One region of the Sinorhizobium sp. NFACC03 genome, then DNA from elsewhere that is predicted to be linked to it. Evidence: riboswitches for the same ligand, from Rfam matches in the RefSeq annotation. Region 1 holds a riboswitch; the other holds the start of a gene.
The links. Region 1 has a riboswitch for FMN ahead of BLU35_RS21755 (6,7-dimethyl-8-ribityllumazine synthase). Riboswitches for the same ligand answer to the same signal wherever they lie in the genome.
Positions count from the first base shown of each region.

Region 2: another riboswitch for FMN. It lies ahead of BLU35_RS04835 (DMT family transporter); the one in region 1 lies ahead of BLU35_RS21755 (6,7-dimethyl-8-ribityllumazine synthase).

Region 1 is NZ_FMXF01000018.1:113,675-117,078, reverse strand. It holds gene BLU35_RS21765 (ABC transporter ATP-binding protein) at 1-632, shown strand, start outside; gene BLU35_RS21760 (TfoX/Sxy family protein) at 728-1,072, shown strand; FMN riboswitch at 1,564-1,714, shown strand; gene BLU35_RS21755 (6,7-dimethyl-8-ribityllumazine synthase) at 1,806-2,279, shown strand; gene BLU35_RS21750 (low temperature requirement protein A) at 2,658-3,404, opposite strand, start outside.
Region 2 is NZ_FMXF01000001.1:975,409-978,812, reverse strand. It holds gene BLU35_RS04840 (esterase-like activity of phytase family protein) at 1-288, opposite strand, end outside; gene BLU35_RS04835 (DMT family transporter) at 377-1,282, opposite strand; FMN riboswitch at 1,370-1,535, opposite strand; gene hbs (non-specific DNA-binding protein Hbs) at 1,660-1,935, opposite strand; gene lon (endopeptidase La) at 2,156-3,404, opposite strand, start outside.

The DNA.
Region 1 (3,404 bases):
TTGCCCGCGCCATTGCGGTCAAGCCGCAGGTGCTGCTGCTCGACGAGCCGCTTTCGGCGCTCGACGCCAAGATCCGCGTGTCGCTGCGCGAAGAAATCCGGCAGATCCAGCAGCAGCTCGGCATCACCACGGTCTTCGTCACCCACGACCAGGAAGAGGCGCTGTCGATCTCCGATCGTATCGTCGTCATGAATGCCGGACGTGCCGACCAGATCGGCACCCCCTTCGAGATCTACAACACGCCGTCAACGCGCTTCGTCGCTTCCTTCGTCGGCACGCTGAACATCATCGAGGGCAAGGTCGCGGATCCGGCCTCGGGCGCCGTAACGATCGGCAACCAGCAGGTGGCTCTGAAAGACCCGATTGCCGGCATGAAGGGTGGCGACAGCATCTCGCTGGCGTTGCGCCCTGAAGCGGGCTCGATTGCCGAAGGGGCGCAAGGCGATACGGCGCTTGCCGGCGAGGTCGTCTCGACGAGCTTCCTCGGCTCGGTCATCCGCACGCGGCTTCGCGTCGGCGGCGATGTCATCTCCTTCGACATGTTCAACAATCCGGGCGTAACCCCGCCGGTCTCGGGCGACAACGTCACCCTGCGCTTCGCCGCCAAGGACCTGCTCGTTATTCGCGAGTAGGCCTTGCAGAAGACCGATGAACGCTGGCGCGCAGGGCGCCAGCGAGTATGCAGCGGTTCGTTGCACCATTGCCGGAGACCCGCGAGGTTGCAATCATGGCCAAGGCTGAACCAAGTGCCTTCGTCAGGCATATCCAGGATGAACTCTCCGATCTCGGGCCTGTTCAGATTGACCGCTTCTTCGGCGGCTGGGCCTACGTCGTCGCAGACAAGCGCTTTGCCGTCAGCATCAAGGACCGCCTCTATTTCAGGGTTGATCAGGCGCTGAAAGACGCGCTTATCACAGAGGGTTGCCAGCCGTTCACCTATGAGAAGGGCGGCAAGACCGTGGTCGTGCATCGCTTCTACGAAGCGCCTGTCGACTGCCTCGACGATCGCGACGCCCTTCTCCATTGGGCCGGGAGGGCACTTTCAGCCGAAGACGACGAACTGCGCGGATAGCGCTTCACCAAATCCCAAACGCCTTGCCACCCATAAACAGCAAGGCGATGACAAAGACACACGTGATGGGATACCGCCCAATCGCGGATGCCTCAAGAACCCAAAGCTTCAGCTTGAGGTGCTCACTGTCGGGTTTCGTGGGGAGTTTCGCCAATCGGAGCGCCTTTCTGTCACCAAAAGAAAAATTGATGAAGGCTGCTTCTGCTTCGCACTAACTATGAATCGTCCTGGGTGCGCAAGTGGTTTCTGGGTTCTCGTCCCCAGGTGAGGAACCGTTGATATCTCGCGCTTGTTATTCGACTTTTCACAGGTGATGCATCGATCCCCGACAGCTGATCGCCCTGCAGATAAAGTCGGCCGCAGCCAGCGCGAAAATACCGGAACGAGAAAGAGTTTCTCGCGCTCCGGCCGGACATGCAAAAATCTGTCGTGATTTCCCCTCTTTTCGTCGCGCCGTGCGTTTGATCGCTCGCAGGCGGACTATATAGTCGCGTTGTTCTCAGGGCGGGGCGAAATTCCCCACCGGCGGTAGCGGCCGAAAGGCCGAAGCCCGCGAGCGCTCTGGAGCTTACGCTCCAGAGGTCAGCAGATCCGGTCGAATTCCGGAGCCGACGGTCACAGTCCGGATGGAAGAGAGCAAGCAGGAACGTGGGCCCAGCGACGGGACCTCGCGCGCATGCATGTTCGCCCGACGGGATCATTGGAAACGCCAAACCCTGAAAGGCTTGAGACCATGACCATTTTTTCCCACCCCGCCGCCAAGATCGCGATCGTCCGTGCCCGCTGGCATGCCGATATCGTCGACCGCTGCGTCGATGCCTTCGTCGCGCAATGGACGAAGCTCGGCGGTTCGGCTGCCGACGTTGAGATCTTCGATGTGCCGGGCGCGCTCGAAATCCCGCTGCATGCGCAGACGCTGGCAAAGACCGGCCGCTACGCCGCGATCCTCGGCACCGCCTTCGTCGTCGACGGCGGCATCTACCGCCACGACTTCGTCGCCGGCACCGTGCTCGACGGCATGATGCGCGTCCAGCTCGACACCAATGTGCCGGTGCTTTCGGCCGTACTGACGCCGCACAATTTCCAGGAAAGCGAACCGCTCATTGCCTTCTTCCGCGAACACTTCGTCACCAAGGGCACGGAAGCCGCCAACGCCTGCTCGCAGATTTTGGATGCCCGCGCCAAGCTGGCGCTGGTCAACGCCTGATCGTCTGCGGCTCCGAAGTGAGCCTGCCTGGCGGGTGCGCCGTAAGCGCGCTGCCCCTCATCCGGCCTGCCGGCCACCTTCTCCCCGCTTGCGGGGAGAAGGACACGCGTGGCTCCTTGTCACCCAAACTCATCCTCTCTCGAGAACGGCCGGCCCCCCTGAGGTCAATCAGAGCCATCCCGCCAGCGAGAGCTCTCGTCCCCTCTCCCCGCCTGCGGGGAGAGGGTTAGGGTGAGGGGCAGAATTGCTCTCAGATCATGCCGAACTCGCAGCCCCCCGGAACGCCACAAGCACTCCCGTTGAATCCACTTGTGAGCCACCTGATTCAAGCCGGCAGCCCCAGCCGATAAGCCCCTGTCTCGACTCTCAAATTCGCGCCTACCGCGCCGCCTCGCCGTCCTGCAGGCTGCGCTCCAGCGCCGCCATCCGGTGGCGGTGGCCGCCGGCCTCGTAGCCGACGATGGTGACGACGGGCGCGAGCGTCAGGATGATCAGGCACATCGCCATATCGAGCCCAAGCATCGCCACGACGACGGACGCGATCAGCACCAGCGCCGTGCCGCAAAGCAGCCAGAGATGCAGCCGGTTCGTCTGCCGCAGCAGATACGCGTACATCGCGTAGAGCAGGCCGATGTAGAGTCCGACTGGAACCGCGACTGTCAGCACAGTTGCGACCGAGCTGATATGGGCCTTGTGCTCGATATAATAGGCCGCCACGTGCAGCCCGGCGCCGGTGGCGACTATCGCGGCGAAGATCGGTATGTGGCCATAACCCCAGACGAAGGACCGCTTGAGGCGGTGGTGGTGCAGCACCTCGGCGCTCGGCAAAAGGAAATAGATCCACCACATGCCGAAAGTGAGCCCGGTGCCGGCGAGGCAGACGAGCGCAACGTCGAGGTTCCAGCCTTCGCCCTCGACCACGGCAGAGATCGAGGCGACCGTTCCGACCACCCCTTCCCCGAGCGCGATGATCGCCAGCAGCCCGTAACGCTCGGCGATGTGATGCGCATGCCAGGGCGTGCCGCCATAGTGCATCTCGGCAATGTAGGGGCCGAGCATCTCGATCGCCGTCAGCGCGACGACCAGGGCAAAGGTCACCGCCAGCGAGAAGTCGAAGAAGATCAA
Region 2 (3,404 bases), on a different contig from region 1:
CTCACCGTCGAAAGAGATTGTGCCGGCTGCCTTCGGCGCCTTGGCATCGGTGATGTCGATCAGGCCGACGCGCTTGCCCGGGCTGTCGGAGTAGATCAGCGTATTGCCGTCTTCGCTGGCCGTGATGATCTCGGCGGACGTCGGCGCTTTGCGCGCGTCACCATCAGGCAGATTGTCGGCAACGGCAAAGGACGCAATACGATTGAATACAGGTTCAGCCGCCGCAGGAAATGCCACCGAAGCAAGAAGGACGGCCGCGAACGCGGTCACGCGCGAAGTAATGATCATTGAAATCCCCCATGGAGAATACTGAAAACATGGGGGTTCTGCGCGACTGCGATGACAGCCGAATGACATCGGCCGGGTTTTACACCGTTCAGGTTGCAACAGCCTCCCGTTCGCGCCGAATCTCGTTGCGCATGATGAACAGCGACGCGCCAAGGATCAGGACCGCACCGAACCAGAGATAGCCTGTCGGTGCGTAACCGAAGACCAGCCAGCCGGCGAAGACATTGAGCGGCAGCTTCAAATCATCGAAGGGCTGCACGTAGGCAGCGTCGGCAACCGTATAGGCGAGCGTCAGCAGATATTGCGCGAACACGGTCATGACCCCGGCGAGCACGAGAAGGCCGAGCGCCGTGCCCTGCGGCATCGCGAAACCGGCCGTGAGCGCAACGGCACCATTGATCGGGGTCAGAAGGACAAGCAGCCAGACGGTGATGGTTTCGGGACGCTCGCTGCTCGTCAGGCTCTTGGTGATGAGCGACGAGGCTCCCCAGAGCAAGGCGGAGAGGATCGGCAGCAGCGCTGCCCAGGTGAAGCTGTCCGACCAGGGTTCAAGAATGATCATCGCACCGGCAAATCCGACCGCAGTCGCGGTCCAGCGCGCCGGGCCGACGCGTTCGCCGAGAAACAGGCGAGCGCCAAGGATGATGAAGAACGGCGAGGTCATGACCAGGGCAATCGCCTGCCAGATCGGCACGTGCGCAAGGCCGGAGACCCAGGCCCCGACGCCGAAGGCCGCGAGCGCCACGCGCACCACGTGGCGCCAGGGGTAAGCGGTGCGCATCGCCGAAAGTCCGACCCGCCGTAGGAACGGCAGCGAAAAGAGAAAGGCGAAGGCATATTGCCAGAAGGCCGTGGCGGCAGCGGGAAAGCCGAGTTTCATCGTCAGCCATTGGGTAACGACATTGAGCCCGGCGAAGGCAATACCGGCCAGCACCATGAAGCCGGCACCGGCCATGGCGCGCGAGGAGGACAAACCGAGGGAAGTCTGATTCATGTCACGCATCCTGAGAAATGGACAAACACAAATCAGGACGCATGAGCGCACGGCACGACGCCGGGGAGCCCTGCTCTTCGTGCCGACGACCATTCTCTTTCATCCGGACTATGACCGTCGGCTCCGGAATTGCACCGGATCTGCTGACCCCTTCCCCGCTTCAGGAGAAAGGCGCTCGCGGGCTTGGGTCACCGCATGATGTTGCAGCGCCCTTACCGCCGGTGGGGATTTTCACCCCGCCCTGAGAATGGGCAAGCCGTAGAGCAAATGGCAGGAGGCCGCAAGGGCAGCCCCCGAAATGCGAAAGGGTCCGGCTTTCGCCGAACCCTCGAATACCTGGACTGCCGGCCTCGTGTCCGGCCGCCAAGCAAATCTGATCAGCCGTTGACGGCGTCCTTCAGGCCCTTGCCGGCCGTGAACTTCGGCACGTTGCGGGCCGGGATGTCAACTTCCGCACCCGTGGACGGGTTGCGGCCCTTCGAGGCTTCGCGGCGCGAAACCGAGAAGTTGCCGAAGCCGACCAGGCGAATGTCGCCGCCGCTCTTCAGCTCGCCCTGGATGGTCTCGAAAACTGCATCAACTGCAGAAGATGCGTCGGTCTTGGAAAGTCCGGCCTTCTCAGCAACGGCAGACACGAGCTCATTTTTGTTCATGTTTCCACCCCTTTCAGATTGGTTCGAAACGACTGTGTTTTAAGCCGCGGCGGCTTGCGCATCGCCCGCGTCTTGCCTTTCCCAATTGCGCCTAATCCCTTGGAATGCAAGGCTTGCAGGGCGCTTTTACAACAAAAAAGACCGGCCAGAGGCCGGTCTTCCCAATTTTTCTGCAAAATGGGCGCCGCGTGAGGTCGCTGCGCCCATTCACCGGCACTTTTTAGTGGGCGATCGAGGAGCCTGCTTCGTCCTGCGAATCAACCACTGCGACGGTTGCCGGCTCCCTTGCCGGGTCCCATTCGATCGGTTCCGGCATGCGCGCCAGAGCGTGTACAAGCACCTCGCCCATCCGCGAAACCGGGATGATTTCGAGCGCGTTCTTCACGTTATCCGGGATCTCGGCGAGATCCTTGGCGTTCTCTTCGGGGATCAGCACCTTCTTGATGCCTCCCCGGAGCGCTGCCAGCAGCTTCTCCTTGAGACCGCCGATCGGCAGCACGCGGCCGCGCAGCGTGATCTCGCCGGTCATCGCGACGTCCTTGGAGATCGGGATGCCGGTCATGATCGACACGATCGCGGTTGCCATGGCGACACCGGCTGACGGACCATCCTTCGGCGTCGCACCTTCCGGCACGTGCACGTGGATGTCGCTCTTGTCGAACATCGGAGGCTCGATGCCGAAATCGATCGCCCGCGAGCGGACATAGGACGCCGCCGCCGAAATCGATTCCTTCATCACGTCACGCAGGTTGCCGGTGACCGTCATGCGGCCCTTGCCGGGCATCATGACGCCTTCGATCGTCAGCAATTCGCCGCCGACCTCGGTCCAGGCAAGACCCGTGACCACGCCGATCTGATCGTCGCGTTCGGCTTCGCCGTGACGGAAGCGCGGAACACCAAGGTAGTCGTTGATGTTGTCCGCCGTGACTTCGACCGTCTTCGTCTTGCCCTTGATGATCTCGGTCACCGCCTTGCGGGCGAGCTTCATCAATTCGCGCTCGAAGTTACGAACACCGGCTTCCCGCGTGTAGGTCTGGATGACCGCCATCAGGGCTCCGTCAGTCACGGAGAACTCCTTCGGCTGCAGCGCGTGGTCGCGGATCGCCTTCGGCAGCAGATGCCGCTTGGCGATCTCCAGCTTTTCCTCTTCGGTGTAGCCGGCGATGCGGATCACTTCCATACGGTCCATCAACGGCGCCGGAATGTTCAGCGTGTTGGCCGTGGTGATGAACATCACGTTGGACAGGTCGTATTCGACTTCAAGGTAGTGGTCCATGAAGGTCGAGTTCTGTTCCGGATCCAGCACCTCGAGCAGAGCCGACGACGGATCGCCGCGGAAGTCCTGGCCCATCTTGTCGATTTCGTCGAGCAGGAACAGCGGGTTGGACCGCTTCGCCTTCTTCATCGACTGCACCACCTTGCCCGGCATGGAGCCGATATAGGTGCGGCGGTGACCGCGGATCTCGGCT